One region of the Duganella hordei genome, then DNA from elsewhere that is predicted to be linked to it. Evidence: predicted binding sites of a transcription regulator. Region 1 holds the regulator's gene; the other holds the start of a gene.
The links. Region 1 encodes LexA, which represses DNA repair genes until DNA is damaged. Its sites were predicted from a motif close to ACTGTATNNNNATACAGT; they were not measured.
Positions count from the first base shown of each region.

Region 1 (7,767 bases):
CAACAGGCCCAGCACGTAGATGCTGATTTGTAGGGTATGCATGTTTTGGACAGTTCTTTGTAATTATGCGTTTTCGACGATGATGCCTTCGATGATGTTGGCCACATCTTCGCAACGGTCGGTCACGGTTTCCAGGATTTCGTAGATGGCCTTCATCTTGATCAGGTTGCGCACGTCCGGTTCGTCGCGGAACAGCTTGGACATGGCGGCGCGCATCACGTGGTCGGCGTCCGACTCCAGGCGGTCGATCTCTTCGCAGATGGCGACGATCTGGCGCGAGTTGTCCATGTTGTGCAGCAGCGCCACGGCGTCGCGCACCTTCTCGGCGCAGGCCAGCACCAGCTCGGCCAGGCGCTTGGCTTCCGGCGTGACCGAATGCAGGTCGTACAGCGAGACGGTCTGGCCGGCGTCTTCCAGCAGGTCGAGGATGTCGTCCATGCGGGTGATCAGCTTGTGGATGTCGTCGCGGTCGATCGGCGTGATGAAAGTCTTGTGCAGCAGGTCGACGGTGGCGTAGGTGATCTTGTCGGCTTGCTTTTCGATCGACTCGATCGCGTGCACGCGGTTTTCCAGGTCGTCGAAATTGGACATCAGGCCCAGCATCTCTTTTGCACCTTTGACGCACAGGTCGGCGTGTTGGTTGAACAGGTCAAAAAATTTGCCCTCGGTGGGCATCAAGCGTCCAAACATGTCTTTCTCCGTTTATTAATTTGCTGCGGGCGCCGGCCTGGTGGGCCGGCGTAAAGATTAGTCGCCTTGGTACAGCGCCAGATTACCGACGTAGTTACCAAACTTGGTGTACTGGCCGATCCAGGTCAGACGCACCGCGCCGATCGGGCCGTTACGCTGCTTACCGATAATGATTTCGGCCGTTCCTTTATCGGGCGAGTCCGGATTGTAGACCTCGTCGCGATACAAGAAGATGATGACGTCCGCGTCCTGCTCGATAGCGCCGGATTCGCGCAAGTCGGACATGACGGGACGTTTGTTGGGGCGTTGCTCCAGCGAGCGGTTCAGCTGCGACAGCGCGATCACCGGGCACTGCAGCTCCTTGGCCAGGCCCTTGAGCGAGCGCGAGATCTCCGAGATTTCGGAGGCGCGGTTGTCGCCTTGGGTCGAGCCGGTCATCAGCTGCAGGTAGTCGACGATGATCAGGCCCAGCTTGCCGCACTGGCGCGACAGGCGGCGCGCGCGGGCGCGCATCTCGATCGGGTTCAGCGCCGGGGTCTCGTCGATGAACAACTGGGCGTCGTTCATCTTCTGGATGGCGTGCGTCAGGCGCGGCCAGTCCTCGTCGTTCAGGCGGCCGGTGCGCAGGCGGTGCTGGTCGAGCTGGCCGACCGAGCCCAGCATACGCATCGCCAGCTGGGCGCCGCCCATCTCCATCGAGAAGATCGCCACCGGCAGGCCGGCCTCGATGGCGACGTTTTCGCCGATGTTGACGGAGAATGCGGTCTTGCCCATCGACGGACGGCCGGCCACGATGACCAGGTCGCCCGGCTGCAGGCCGGAGGTCATACGGTCGAGGTCGATGAAGCCGGTCGGCACGCCGGTGATCTCGGACTGGTTTTCACGCGAGTACAACTCGTCGATGCGCTCGACCACCTGGGTCAGCAGCGGCTGCACGGCGGTCCAGCCGGCGGCGCCGCGGGCGCCCTGCTCGGCGATGGCGAAGATCTTCGATTCGGCCTCGTCGAGCATCTGCTTGACTTCCTTGCCCTGCGGGCTGAACGCCTGGCCGGAAATCTCGTCGGCCACGGTGATCAGCTGGCGCAGGATGGAACGGTCGCGCACGATCTCGGCGTAGCGGCGGATGTTGGCGGCCGACGGCGTGTTTTGCGCCATCGCGTTCAGGTAGGCCAGGCCGCCGACGTCCTCGGCCTTGCCCAGCTGGGTCAAGGTTTCAAATACGGTGATCACGTCGGCCGGCTTGGAGCCGTTGATCATCTTGACGATCTGCTCGAAGATGATGCGGTGGTCGTAGCGGTAGAAATCTTCCGGATGCATCATGTCCGCGATGCGGTCGAACGCGGCATTGTCGCGCAGCAGGCCGCCGATGACGGACTGTTCTGCTTCGATGGAATGCGGCGGGACGCGGAGTGAATCTACTTGCGGATCGGAAGGGGCGTTCATGGCGCGAATTATACCTGCTTGTTTGTGCCATACTACAAAATTATGACGAGAAAAAAGCCGGGCTAGCCCGGCTTTTTTCTCGATGTTGCAAGCTTGGCAGGCGTTGCCGCCCGCTCAAATCTTAGGCAGCTTCGCCTACGACAGCAACGGTCACTTCCACCACCACGTCGGTGTGCAGAGCAACGCTCACCGGGTGCTCGCCCACGGTCTTCAGCGGACCGGTAGGCATGCGCACGGCAGCTTTTTCAACGGCGAAACCAGCTTTGGTCAGCGCTTCAGCGATGTCGAAGTTGGTGACGGAGCCGAACAGACGGCCGTCGACACCAGCTTTTTGCGAAACGTTCACGGTCATGCCGTTCAGTTTCTCGCCTTGGGCTTGCGCGGCGGCCAGTTTGGCGGCAGCAGCTTTTTCCAGTTCAGCGCGCTTGACTTCGAATTCAGCAACGGCCGACGCGGTAGCGCGGCGAGCCATTTTTTGCGGAATCAGGAAGTTACGTGCGTAACCGTCTTTAACTTTAACGACTTCACCCAGGTTGCCCAGGTTGACGACTTTTTCTAACAGAATGATTTGCATAGTTCTTCTCCAGGATCTTATCTAGACTACGCAATTAAGCGTGGTGCAGATCGGTGTAAGGCAGCAGCGCGAGGTAGCGGGCGCGCTTGATTGCGGTGTCAACTTGACGCTGGTAGTGCGCCTTGGTACCGGTCAGACGTGCTGGCATGATTTTGCCGTTTTCCTGGACGAAGTCCTTCAGGGTGTCGACGTCTTTGTAGTCAACTTGTTCAACGTTTGCTGCGGTGAAGCGGCAGAACTTCTTACGTTTGAACAATGGGTTTTGTTGCTTGCGCTTTTCTTTCAGCTTGAGCTTGTTTTTGTCGAACTTTTTACCGAATGCCATTTTAGGCTCCTGTATTTAAATTGAGCTGTCTGGGACAGCACTAAAATCAATGATGTGAAACACCAGGCTTTTGCTATTGCGATTCTTCTTGTTCAGAAAACCGGTGAACTGATACATGCCTGCCAGTGGCGCCTGACTGAAGCGGCCTGAAATCTCGCCCGCGGCAACCGCGGAAATTTCAAACTCGCTCAATCGGGCAATGCCCGCCTCCATCTGCTGCGACCGGTGCTGCAGGACAGCGTTCACGATCGGCATGCCGGCCGGGGTATAGCGCAAGGCGTCCCGTTCGGCGATCAAGGCGATGAATTGGCTTACATTCACTGGAGCTGATTCAGCCCGGTTCTGAAACAATTAGGCCGCAGGAGCAGCAGCGGCTGCTGGAGCTTCGGTGCGATGCGATTTCGCTGCATCTTCACGTTGTACCGACTTCATCATCGGCGAAGGAGCGGTTTCCGCTTTCTTCATCTTGACGGTCAGGTGACGCAGCACGGCATCATTGAATTTGAAGGCGGTTTCCAGCTCGACCAGGGTCTCGTTGTCGCATTCGATGTTCAGGCAGATGTAGTGTGCTTTAGCCAGTTTCTGGATCGAGTAAGCCATCTGACGACGGCCCCAATCTTCAACACGGTGCACGGCGCCGCCGCGGGTCGTTACGGTGGTTTTGTAACGCTCGATCATGGCGGGCACTTGCTCGCTCTGGTCCGGGTGGACGATAAATACTATTTCATAGTGACGCATGCAAACTCCCTTAAGGACTGTGAATATAGCCCACCCTGGCGTCAAGACAGGTGTGGGAAGAGGTAAGCCCGCGACTATATCAGCTTTTGGGCCAAAAAACCAGCCCCGGCCCGCCGCCGAAATTCCCCGCCCTATGAGGCCGCATGAATTTATTTCGCCCAAAGCAACAAATCCTCTTGCATTTCCTCTCACACTGTACAAAAATACAGACTGTCTATATACACAGGCCCAACGGACTCTATGATCAAGCTCACCGCACGACAGGAACAAATTCTCAATCTGATCAAGGATGCCATCGAAAACACCGGCTTCCCGCCGACCCGTGCCGAGATCGCCAATGAACTGGGCTTCAAATCCGCCAACGCGGCCGAGGAGCACCTGCAGGCGCTGGCGCGCAAGGGCGCGATCGAGATCGCCGCCGGCACCTCGCGCGGTATCCGCCTGCTGGGCGTGCATGCCGAGCCGGCGATGCCGAAGGTGCCGCCGTCGCTGATGATGTCGCTGCCGCTGATCGGCCGCGTGGCCGCCGGCTCGCCCATCCTGGCGCAGGAAAACCTGGAAACCAGCTACAGCGTTGATCCGGCGATGTTCTCGTCCAAGCCGGACTACCTGCTCAAGGTGCGCGGCGAATCGATGCGCGACGCCGGCATCATGGATGGCGATTTACTTGCGGTGAAGAAGGTGGACAGCGCCAAGAACGGCCAGATCGTCGTGGCCCGCATCGGCAACGACGTCACGGTCAAGCGCTACCGGAAGACGGGATCCACGGTGGAATTGTTGCCGGAGAATCCGGACTTCAAGATCATCAAGGTCGATCCGGAAGCGGACGAGTTCGCGCTGGAAGGCCTGGCGGTCGGCCTGATGCGCAGCTGGCACTAAGTTCGCGCCAGCTGCCCGGACGCCGCTATGGTCTTAGCGGCGGTTGTCTGCGGTCGGACGCTGGCCAGGCATGGCGCTGCCGACAACATAGGAAGCCATGCCGTTGTCGCTGTTGTTGACCGAATAGTAGTTCTGTTTGAAGTGCTTGACGTAGCTCGGGTCCTTCAGGAATTCCGAGGTGGCCTGCGCCCACAACTCCGCCTTGACGTCCAGCGCCTGCGCCTTGCGCTGCATCTCCATGGCGATCTCGGTATAGGCCATATCCATGCGCGTGGCCGCGACCTTGCGCTCGGCATCGGTCATCACCGCCGCCACGTCGGCCGGAATGGCTTTGCCGGCCGGCAACAAGGCGTTATAGCTGCCGATGAACTGGTTGTAGCACTCGCTCCATTCAGCGATATTGTTACGCACCTGCTTGACGCCGTCGCGGGAAGCGGAATGGGACGGCATCACCGGCTCGGCGCAGTTGGCCTTGGCGGCCAGGTCGGCACCGTCGTAGCGGCTGGTGTAATAGTCGATGTCCGCCTGGTGCGCGCGGCGCTTGGCCACGATCTGGTCCACATCGGTCGTCCCCGCAGCCCAAGCCTGCGTGCCCATCACGATCATCAGACCAGCAATTATTGCAACTCTCATCGTTTACTCCCGGTTATCACATCGTAGTTATTTGGTGCTCTTGCCCATGATAGAACTGCCGACCCGCATGTTCTGGTCCCAGTTCTGCTGCTGGTCGGTTTCCGCCTGGCGCTGGGTCAGCGCGTTCTGGCTGCGGGCGCTGGCGGTCTTGACGTACTCGGTGGTCTTGGCTTCCCAGGCTGCCTGCGCCAGGTTCACGCTGTCGGCCTGCTTCTTCGCATCGGCGCCGGCGGCCGCGTAGGCCTGGTCCATGCGCGCGATGGACTGGGCAAATTCGGCATCCGTCATCAGGTTGGGCAGGTCGGCCGGGATTGCCTTGCCGGCTGGCAGCAGGCTGTTCAGGTTCTTGACGAAACCGTTGTAGCAGGCCAGCCAGGCGTCGACGTTGACGCCGACCGCCTTGATGTCCCTGACATTGGTGGACATCGCTGGAATGTCCGGCTTGACGCAGTTGAACTTGCTCAGCGTAATATCCGAGCCGTCGTACTTGTTGGCGTAGTAGTCGATCTGGCTCAGCTTGGCCTGGCGCTGCGGCGTCATCTGCAAGGCCGCCTTGGCGTCGGCCACGCCAGCGTCGGCGGCCTTCTTGAACAGCTCGTCGCCCTTGGCCATGTCCACCGCCGTGCCTTCGCCGTACCAGTACAGTTCGCCCAGGTGGAATTGCGCGACGGCGTTGCCGCCGGCGGCCAGCTTGGCGTAGATCGGCAGCGCGCGGGTGTAGTCCTTGGCGGCCATCAACTTGTCGGCATCGGCCAGCTCATCCGCCAGCACGCTGCCGCTGACCAATACCATGCACAACCCGATTATCGACGAAGCTTTCATGTCACACCTTTTTAGTTATAGTCTGAAAAACCAAGTGTATAACCAAACTTAAGGATTTGGCAAAACAATTCAGTGCTTGACCGCCAGCGTGGGCACCGGACCCGACGCGCGCGCGGTCGAGGCGCCGTTGCGGGCCTCGGTCTGCTGCACCAGGGCGACCTGCTGCGTGCGGGCGTTCTCGGTGGCGACGAATTCGTTGGTCTTGGTTTGCCAGGCTTCGCGGGCGGCCATGATCTGGTCGGCGCGCTGCTTGCCTTCGGCGTAGACGGCGGCGTAGGCGTGATCCAGCCGGGACAGTGCCTGCTTCAACTCGTCGTCCGTCATCAGGTCGACCAGGTCGTCCGGAATGGCTTTGCCGACAGGAAGCACGTCGTGCAGTTTTTTGACGAAACCGTTGTAGCAAGCCATCCAGGCGTCGATGCCGGCGCCGACGGCCTTGATGTCCTGCTTGGTTTCGGAGCGGGTGGGAATGTCGGGCTTGACGCAGTTGAACCTGGCCAGCGCGACATCGGCGCCGTCGTAGCGCTGGGTGTAGTAGTCGATGTCGGACTGGCGGGCCCTGTGCTGGTCACTCTGCAGGTCTTCGGCCTGGACTGCGCCGGCCGCGGCCAGCGTTAACGCAAACACCAAAGCAGTTTTCATTGTTCCGCCCCTTGGCTTTAAATATATTAAAGCCAAGTGTATAGAAAAAGATAACTGCGCACAAATATTCAAATGTGCAGTTTTGTATCAGCAGCCTTCCAGCGCGCAGGCGAAGTCGTCCAGCAGATCGTCGGCGTCTTCGATGCCGACCGACACCCGTATCAGCGATTCGGCGATGCCCATCGACGCGCGGCGCTCGGCGCCCATCTCGTAGAAGATGGTGTGGGCCACGGGAATCACCAGCGTGCGCGTGTCGCCCAGGTTGGACGCCGGAATCGCCAATTTCAGGCGATTGAGGAAATCGAAGCAGTCGATGCCGTCCTTCAGCTCAAAGCTCAGCAGCGAGCCGTAACTGCGGAACAGCTCGGTCGAGATGCCATGTTGCGGGTGCGACTTCAGCCCTGGATAGTGAACCGCTGCGACGCGCTCGTCCGCCTCCAGCATCCCGGCCAGCGCCAGCGCGTTGCTGCTGGTGCGCTCCATGCGCAGCGCCAGCGTTTCGGCGCCGACGGCGATGTGGTGCGCCGCTTCCGGCGCCAGCGAGGCGCCGAAGTCGCGCAGGCCCTTGGCGCGGATCTGCGCCAGCCCCCATTGCGCGGGCGCGGCCTTCTTGTAGTTCTCGTAGATATTCGGGAACCTGCTCCAGTCGTAGACGCCGGTGTCCGTCAGGCTGCCACCCAGCGCGTTGCCGTGGCCGCCGATCGACTTGGTCAGCGCATTGATCACCAGGCCGGCGCCGACCGATTTCGGACGGAACAGATATGGCGTGGTCATCGTGTTGTCGACGATGTAGAGGATGCCGCGCTGCTGGCACAGTTCGCCGATGCGCCGCAAATCCGCCACCTGCGTGCGCGGATTGGCGATGGTTTCGACGAACACCACGCGGGTCTGGTCGGTGATGGCGGCGGCGACGTTGGCGACGTCGGTGGCGTCGACGAAGGACACGGCCACGCCCTGCCCCATCGTGGTCTGCCACAGGCTGTTGGTGTTACCGAACAGGAAGGCCGACGACACCACGTGG
Region 1 is NZ_BPWI01000027.1:18,661-26,427, reverse strand. It holds gene ABWW33_RS31175 (inorganic phosphate transporter) at 1-42, opposite strand, end outside; gene ABWW33_RS31170 (DUF47 domain-containing protein) at 64-690, opposite strand; gene ABWW33_RS31165 (replicative DNA helicase) at 748-2,133, opposite strand; gene rplI (50S ribosomal protein L9) at 2,255-2,707, opposite strand; gene rpsR (30S ribosomal protein S18) at 2,742-3,032, opposite strand; gene priB (primosomal replication protein N) at 3,048-3,353, opposite strand; gene rpsF (30S ribosomal protein S6) at 3,384-3,770, opposite strand; gene lexA (transcriptional repressor LexA) at 4,011-4,649, shown strand; gene ABWW33_RS31135 (hypothetical protein) at 4,683-5,282, opposite strand; gene ABWW33_RS31130 (tetratricopeptide repeat protein) at 5,310-6,074, opposite strand; gene ABWW33_RS31125 (hypothetical protein) at 6,174-6,746, opposite strand; gene ABWW33_RS31120 (cystathionine gamma-synthase family protein) at 6,834-7,767, opposite strand, start outside.

Region 2 (7,767 bases), on a different contig from region 1:
TTCAACGCATCCACAACACTAAATGGAAATCATAGAGAAGCGTTACCAGCTGAAGCACTTTTTGATTTTATTCGGGACGAGAAGAACGTAGGCGTTATTGAACGATTGAAAGGTTTAGTTTCCTCTGAGAAGAAGTAATTTTTTAAGAGTGGCCGCTACCTGTTGCAACATCTTCCTAAACTAGCTATCGAGATTTTGACCCTATGTAACGACGTAGGTCGGACGTCCGCAACGGGGCGGAAGCGGACTCGAGTACGCCACGCAGCCATTACGCGGAATTTACGCAACCTGCTGCTATTCAGGCGAGTCCACAGGCGGTTCGGTGCCGGTAACCGGCATCCACTAAGCGCTCAACGTTTGCTTGAGTGTGAATCACCCCTATCAATGTGCCTCTGTAAGCGTAGGCGTTGGGCAGTGTTAGTGGAAATTACGGCTGCGTGTTTCGAGTTCCCCAAGCAGGTGCGTCAGGTCGACTAGGCGCTTGGCGACCAGGTGGCGCACGTTGTTTGCCATCTGCCATTGCCCGTACACGCCCAACAGGCGCGAGCCCATGACTTCTTTACGTTGCTGCTCGACGAGCTTGGGCCAGACGATGACGTTGACGTTGCCTGTCTCGTCTTCCATGGTGATGAAGACGACGCCCTTTGCAGTGCCCGGGCGCTGGCGCACCGTCACCAGGCCGCAGCCCCGCGCCAGCTGGCCATCGCTGTAGTGGTTGAGCACTTCGGACGGCATGAAGCGCATCGCATGCAGGCGCTTGCGCAGCAGCGCGAGCGGGTGACGGCCCAACGTCAGTCCGAGATGACGGTAGTCGGCCACCAATTCCTCCGCCTCAGAAGGCGCCTCCAGCTGCAGCGCCTCCTCGGCCACATGCGCTTCCCGCAGCAGTCCCTTGTCCGGCGTGCTGCCGGCCGCGCTCCACATCGCTTCCCGGCGGTTGCCGCTGATCGATGCAAGAGCGTTGGCGCTGGCCAGCAGCTTGAGCTGCGCGGCGTCCAGATCCGCGCGCAGGCCCAGGTCGTGCAGGCTCGTGAACGGCTCGACCGCGCGTGCCTCTTCGATGCGCCAGGCGGCTTCGCGCTCCATACCCGTGATGGTGTTCAGCCCCAGGCGAACGGCGTGCTGTGGCCGATCTGATGGCTCCAGCATGGCTTCCCAGTGGCTGATGTGGATGTCGACCGGCCGCACCTCGACGCCGTGTCGCTTGGCGTCCTGGACCAGCTGCGACGGGCTGTAAAACCCCATCGGCTGGCTGTTGAGCAGCGCGCACAGGAAGGCCGCCGGTTCGTGGCATTTGAGCCAGCTGGAGGTGTAGGCCAGCAGCGCAAAGCTGGCCGCGTGGGACTCCGGGAAACCGTACTCGCTGAAGCCGCGGATCTGGCCTGCGATGGAGGCTGCGAACTCCGGCGTGTAGCCGCGCTCGGCCATGCCGGCCATCAGCTTGTCCTCGAACTTTTCCAGGCCGCCCTTGCGCTTCCAGGCCGCCATCGCCCGGCGCAGCTGGTCGGCCTCGCCGGCGGTGAAGCCCGCCGCAACCATGGCGATCTGCATCACCTGTTCCTGGAAGATGGGGATGCCCAGGGTACGCGACAGCACGCCCTCGATCGCCTTGCTGGGATAGGTCACCGGATCGGTGCCGGCGCGCCGGCGCAGATAGGGATGGATCATGCCGCCCTGGATCGGGCCGGGACGGATGATGGCCACCTCGATCACCAGATCGTAGAAGGTGCGAGGCCGCAAGCGCGGCAGCATCGACATCTGGCCGCGGCTCTCGATCTGGAACACACCCACCGTGTCGGCCTGGCAGATCATGTCGTAGGTGGCCGGATCCTCGTGCGGGATGTCCTGCAGTTCGAAGCGCTCGCCGCGCAGCTCCGAGATCAGGTCCAGCGCGCGGCGCATCGCGCTGAGCATGCCCAGCGCCAGGATATCGATCTTCAGCAGGCCAACAGCGTCCAGGTCGTCCTTGTCCCACTGGATGATGGTGCGGTCCTCCATGCTGGCATTTTCCACCGGCACCAGGCGCGACAGCTTGGTGCGGGCGATGACGAAGCCGCCGGGGTGCTGGGACATGTGGCGTGGGAAGCGCATCATGCGCTCGGCCAGATAGGCCCACTTGTGGGCGATGTCCGATTCCGGATCGAAACCGCAGCTGACCATCCGTTCGGCCAGTTCCGTGCGTCCGCCCCAGCCGTGCGCCGCCTTGGCCACCTTATCGACAATTGAGAGATCGACGCCCAGCGCGGTGCCGACGTCGCGCAGCACGCTCTTTGGCTGGTAGCTGGTGACCACCGCCGTCAGCGCCGCTCGGGTACGTCCATACTTGTTGTAGATGTACTGGATGACTTCCTCGCGCCGCTGATGTTCGAAGTCCACGTCGATGTCGGGTGGCTCGTTGCGCTCCTTCGAAATAAACCTCTCGAACAAGAGCGTGCCGCGCGCCGGATCGACTTCCGTCACGCCCAGGCAAAAACAGACGGCGCTGTTGGCGGCGGATCCGCGTCCCTGGCACAGGATCCTGTTCGCGCGCGCGAAACGGACGATGTCGTACACGGTGAGGAAGTAGTTTTCGTAGGCCAGTTCGGCGATCAGCTGTAGCTCGCGTTCCAGCAGATCCTGCACGGTGTCGGGAATGCCGTGAGGGTAGCGCCAGTGGGCGCCGATGTAGGCCTGCTCGCGCAGGTAGCTGGTGGGCGTGTGTCCCTCCGGCACGATCTCGACCGGATACTCGTAGCGCAGCTCGTCGAGCGAGAACCTGCACAGGTCGGCCAAGCGTATCGTCTCGTCGAGCATCTCGCGCGCATACAGGTTGCCCAGACGCACGCGCGAACGGAGGTGCTGCTCCGCGTTGGAGGCGAGCCGGTAGCCGCAGCGCGCCACTGGCACGCCATGGCGGATCGCGGTCATCGTATCCTGCAGCGGTTTGGCCGAGCGCACATGCATGACGACGTCGCCGGTGGCCACCACCGGCAGCGCCAGCTGCGCGGCGATCGCCAGCACCGTTTGCCGGTGTTCCTCGTCGCGCGAGCGCAGATGCAAGGTGAGGGCGATGCGCGCGCGTCCGGGCGCGTTCTGCAGCAGCCACGCGGCATGGCGTTCCAGCACGGAGGCATCCTCTCCGTAGCGGGGCAGCAGCACTAGCTGGCAGTCCGGCATGCCACGCAGCTCTGCCAGGTCCGGCGGCGGGGCGGCGATGTCGCGCGGACGTATCAGGTAGCTGCCTTTCTCCGCGCGCCGGCGGCCGACGGTGATCAGCTCGCACAGGTTGCCGTAGCCGTTCCTGTTCACGGCCAGCACCAGCAACTTGAACGGCGGGCTGCCGTCCTCCGGCGTCACCCACATCTGGCTGCCGATCACCAGCTTCAGGGCAGCCTCCTTGGCCGCCTGATGCGCCTTGACGACACCGGCCATCGTGCACTCGTCTGCGATCGCCAGCGCATGGTAGCCCAGGCCGGCGGCCCGCTCGACCAGCTGTTCGGGCGCAGAGGAGCCGTGCAGGAAGGTGTAGTGGCTGACGCACTGCAGTTCCGCGTAGGCCGGCAGGATGGAAGGAGTGGCCATGAACGTGTCAGCCGAACAGGCCGTGCAGGTACCAGCGCGCATCGCGGGTGCGATAGATCCAGTAACAGGTGGCGTCCGTTCCCTGCGCGACGTAGTAGTCGCGCACCACCGTCTGGTTGTCCCACCATCCTGCCTCCAGGCGCTCGGGACCGCGTATCAGCCGTAGGGGGCTGCCGTAAAACGGCCGCTCCTCGCGCATGATCAGCGCGATCGGCTTCGGCAGCACCCAGCAGGGGCGGTCCAGCAGCTCGTCCTCTTCCTGCAGCCCCTTCCTCGCCTGCGTCGCCGGCTGCCAGCCGTTGCACTGTTCCGGACGATGGTCCGGCGTAAAGGCCGGGGTCATCACGTTCTCCGGTCCCAGCCTGGCGGACAGCAGCTCGAGCAGGCGCTTGAAGTCGGTGGGCGAACCGCCGGGCTCGGGGAACAGCTGGTCGGTCGGAGGCAGCATCGGCTGCAGCTGATCGGCCCGCAAAGTCAGGCCGATCACCGGCGCCGCCAGTTCCATCTTGGCCAGTCGCTCTTTCAACAGCCGCAGCAGGTGCTGCTCCTTCCACGCGGGTTCGGCCAACGCAATTTCCAGCGGCGTCGGGGCAATGGCCGCGCGCCCACGCTCATGTTCCAGCAACAGGGTAAAGGTCAGCACGGCCAGCTGGCGCGCCGTCAGCCAGCCCGTCATCTGCAGGATCAGCGCGGTCGCGCCCACCAGCAGCGCCTCGGCGTGCTCGATGCGGTCGAAGGTTTCGACATGGGCCGAGAAGGCGTCGGGGATGGCGATCCAGTGGTGCATTTCCTGCTGGTCGCCGTAGGCCTGGTCGAGTGCCGCCAGCAGCAGCTTGCCGGTGCGGCGCAGCAGGCCTGCGCGCGGCAGGCGCCGCAGGGCGCCCAACTGTTTGGCGCCGATGCCGTCGAGCCAGACCGTGAACGGCTGTGCGGCAGGCTCCAACGTGCACGCCAGTTGGTCGAGGCGCGAGGCGAGGGTGCGCAGCCGCAGACAGCGGCGGTGCGGCGGTCGCTTGCGCTCATGCGGTGCATGCGCCAGCAGCCAGGCACCGTGGGCCGTTGGCGCGGCGCCCAACACCGGTGTAAACCCCAGCCGCTGGACGCTGTGACCAACCAAGCGGCACAGCGCCAGTGGGCCGCCGAACAGGCGCAGGCTGGCACCGACATCGAGCGTCATGCTGAAGTCGGCGTCGAACGCCACCTCCGGCGTAAACTGCAGCAGGGCCAGCGCGATCGCGTCGAGCGCGCGCGCCTCCTTGGCCACATCGCGCTCCAGCATGGCGGTGTCGGGGGCGATGGTGGCGACGCCGCTACTGCGCATGCCCGGCTGCACGCCTTCGCGTCGCGCCGATGGCGACGCGATCAGGACCTGTCCGCCGTCCATAACCGCGTAAGCACCCGCTTCAGACCAGGACGGGCGCAGCGTTTCGAGCGGTAACAACGGCAGGTACAAACTTAACAGCAGGGGCGTTTTCATGATGCAGAGGGTGACGGCCGGCGGGCATGTCGGGTAATGGTACGAACAGGGTTTCGTCGGAGGCGGGGCCGCGGCGCTTGAGCACTTCAATTGCGACCCCACCCACCGCCGGCCGCAATCCGAGCCGAAGCGGTGCCGGCGATGCTTCGCCGGCGCAGGCCATCGGGCGCATCAGCCAGAACCAGGTGTCCGCGGACTGCGCCGCGAGATTGAGCCGCCGCAGAGATTCCGGACGCACGTTGGTCTGCCACAACACGACCGCGCCGCAGCTGCCGTTTTTGAGTATCTGTTCGGCGGTCCACAACGCGTCGCCGGAACCCGACGCGCGTACCCACAGCAGTCGGCTGGTGTCGATGCCCAGTTTCCTGAACGCCTTGGCTTGCGGAAGGTAGGGCGGCTGGACCAGGGCGATCCGCTGGCCCTCCGACAGCTTGCACAGAATCGGCTTGAGCAGCTGCAGCTCACCGATGCCGGATTGCTGCAACAGCAGTTCGACCAGCGTGGAGCGCGGCCACCCTCCATTGGGCAATTCATGATCCAGCATGGCATGACCGGTTGGGTGTCCCGGCACGCGCGATACCGCCAGTTCGCTGGCCCGCCAGACATCAGGCCACGCCGACGGCGGACTGGCGTTGAAGTCGGCTGGTTGCTGTTGCAGCGCTTGGCAGAGCATGATTTTGTTAATAGTTTAAACTGTATGGATGTACAGTATAATCCATGCCCCGGGGCTTTGCGCAAGTGCTTTTTGCTTCCGTGCAGAAATAGGCAGGCGCCGCGTTGCGGACCTGTCCACGCCCCCAATGGGGAGGTGCGGAAACGGTGTGGCGTTTCTGTGGCGGCGCCGGACGTACAGCAGCCTGAGGGGATAAAAGGGCGTTCGTGGGGGGGCTTGCTTTTATTCATGCACCTGAGGTCTGAGGTGCAGTGGAACGGAAAACCGGATCAAGGAAAATCCATGATTAAGCCGCCGCACGTCCACCACGGGGATCGCATCCCGCGTGGCCGGGATGCCCGTAGCGGCCGGCAACCGGATGCCAAGCTCGCGAACGGCTTGTTGCCGCATCAGCGCCAGGCTCATTGATCGGCTGCTGGCCACCACCGGTCCGGTGCGAAGGCGATCAAGCTGGGAATTCCGACTGCCACCAGAAGATACTAAGAGGCCTTCCAGGCGCGTTTGCTGATCCAGGCTCATTCCAACTCCGAGCGTGCGCCACAAGCGCTCCTCGACGCGGCTGCGCAGGCGCGTGACGTACCTTTCAAGCGTCGTACAGCCTGGCAGCAGCACCTTGTGTGTCACGGAGCCACGTTAGTGCGCTCGAACAACACGCTCGGCCGGTCGGTGCGGTCCAGCAAAGAGCGTACAGCCAGCCGCCGGAACTGGCGGTGCCAAGGCAAGGACGGCCACCACTCAATTATCCCTACCCATTTTCACTCTCACCCCACCGATGACGACTGCTGTGATTGGGCGGTTGATCACCAGTCGATCACCCATCTTCCCGTTATTATCATGGCTCGGGCACGAGCCAAGCATATATCCCTCAGTCGACTTTGCCGTAACCGCGACGACCGTGGCCACGCCGATTCCCTGCAAACTCAAAAGATAGGCGGTACAGGGGGAAACTTTCTTGGGCCCGGCTTCCAGGACGATGGTGGTAGGCTCGAACGTGAAGTCGTTGCTTGCTTTGTTGACTACGACCAGGGCCGTTCCTTGCGGTTGTGTTTCGACCCCGACTTTCAGGTTTCTCGTTTCGCCACTGTACATTCCGAAACGTGAACCTTCGACCTGGGCAGATTTTCCAGTATTTCGGGACTGATCCTGAAGGACCTTATGCAGGCCGACCAAGTACTCTGCGCACTCCGATTTTTTTGAAAAGATGCTGAAAGTCTTCTTATTCTGGTTCGGAAGCGTTACTGTCAGGCTCGCAAACCTGGGCGATAAAAACTTAAGTTCTGGCTGCATGTCGGCCATCCGCGCGGCCTGTTGAGCTGCAGTCGGAATCGCAGCTCCAGGGATATTGCCAACTGGCGGGAAAAATTCTGTTAGAGGACGGCAGGCATTCCTCGCACCATCTGCTACAAGCCACAATGGTGAAAGCTTGCGCTGCTCCGCAGCGGCCATCATATTCTGCCGAAAAGTCGCGCATGCTTTCGGGGTCGTCGCAAAAGCATAATTGTAGCCAGACTTCGAAGAGAAGACTTTTATCTCCCCCTCATCTGTCTTGTCCGTAAAGTCGAGCTTGACACCGCCTTGGACATTTTGCGCCAACGATGCCTCAGGACTTACATCGCTCGGTAGTGCAACGCACAGTTCCGCTAACGCCGCAGATTTGTCCATACGCACATAGAACCACTTCAGTTCAGTTGCGCGAACCGGTAACGCAGACGCAACAAGTACAAAGGCGAAAATCCAGCTTGCAGCCGCATCGAGATGCCATGCCGTCTTTTTCATGTTTATCTATTGCCAGTAAGAAAATTTACATTCTATCAATAGATATCGAACTAACATAGAACCTTGTTCGAAATCACAGGAAGCTGAACGTGCGACCCTCAAGCGCACGATCAGCTTATTGATTCAAGCTCGCAACGTGACGGACAAAAGCGGTTTTGAATTGCCTCGATCTCGTTTCCGAACACGCCCCACGCCGGCATCCGCGTCTCCAAGCTGGGCTACGCCAGTGTGCGCTAAGAAGTGGCACTGTACCGCAACGACGACGAACTTCCTGCAGCGG
Region 2 is NZ_BPWI01000038.1:370-8,136, reverse strand. It holds gene ABWW33_RS32795 (hypothetical protein) at 1-138, shown strand, start outside; gene ABWW33_RS32790 (error-prone DNA polymerase) at 418-3,561, opposite strand; gene ABWW33_RS32785 (Y-family DNA polymerase) at 3,569-4,945, opposite strand; gene imuA (translesion DNA synthesis-associated protein ImuA) at 4,965-5,711, opposite strand; gene ABWW33_RS32775 (hypothetical protein) at 5,934-6,230, opposite strand; gene ABWW33_RS32770 (hypothetical protein) at 6,447-7,487, opposite strand.
Region 2: imuA (translesion DNA synthesis-associated protein ImuA) is a predicted target of LexA. The motif match lies at 5,731-5,748, and genes of this name have one in related genera.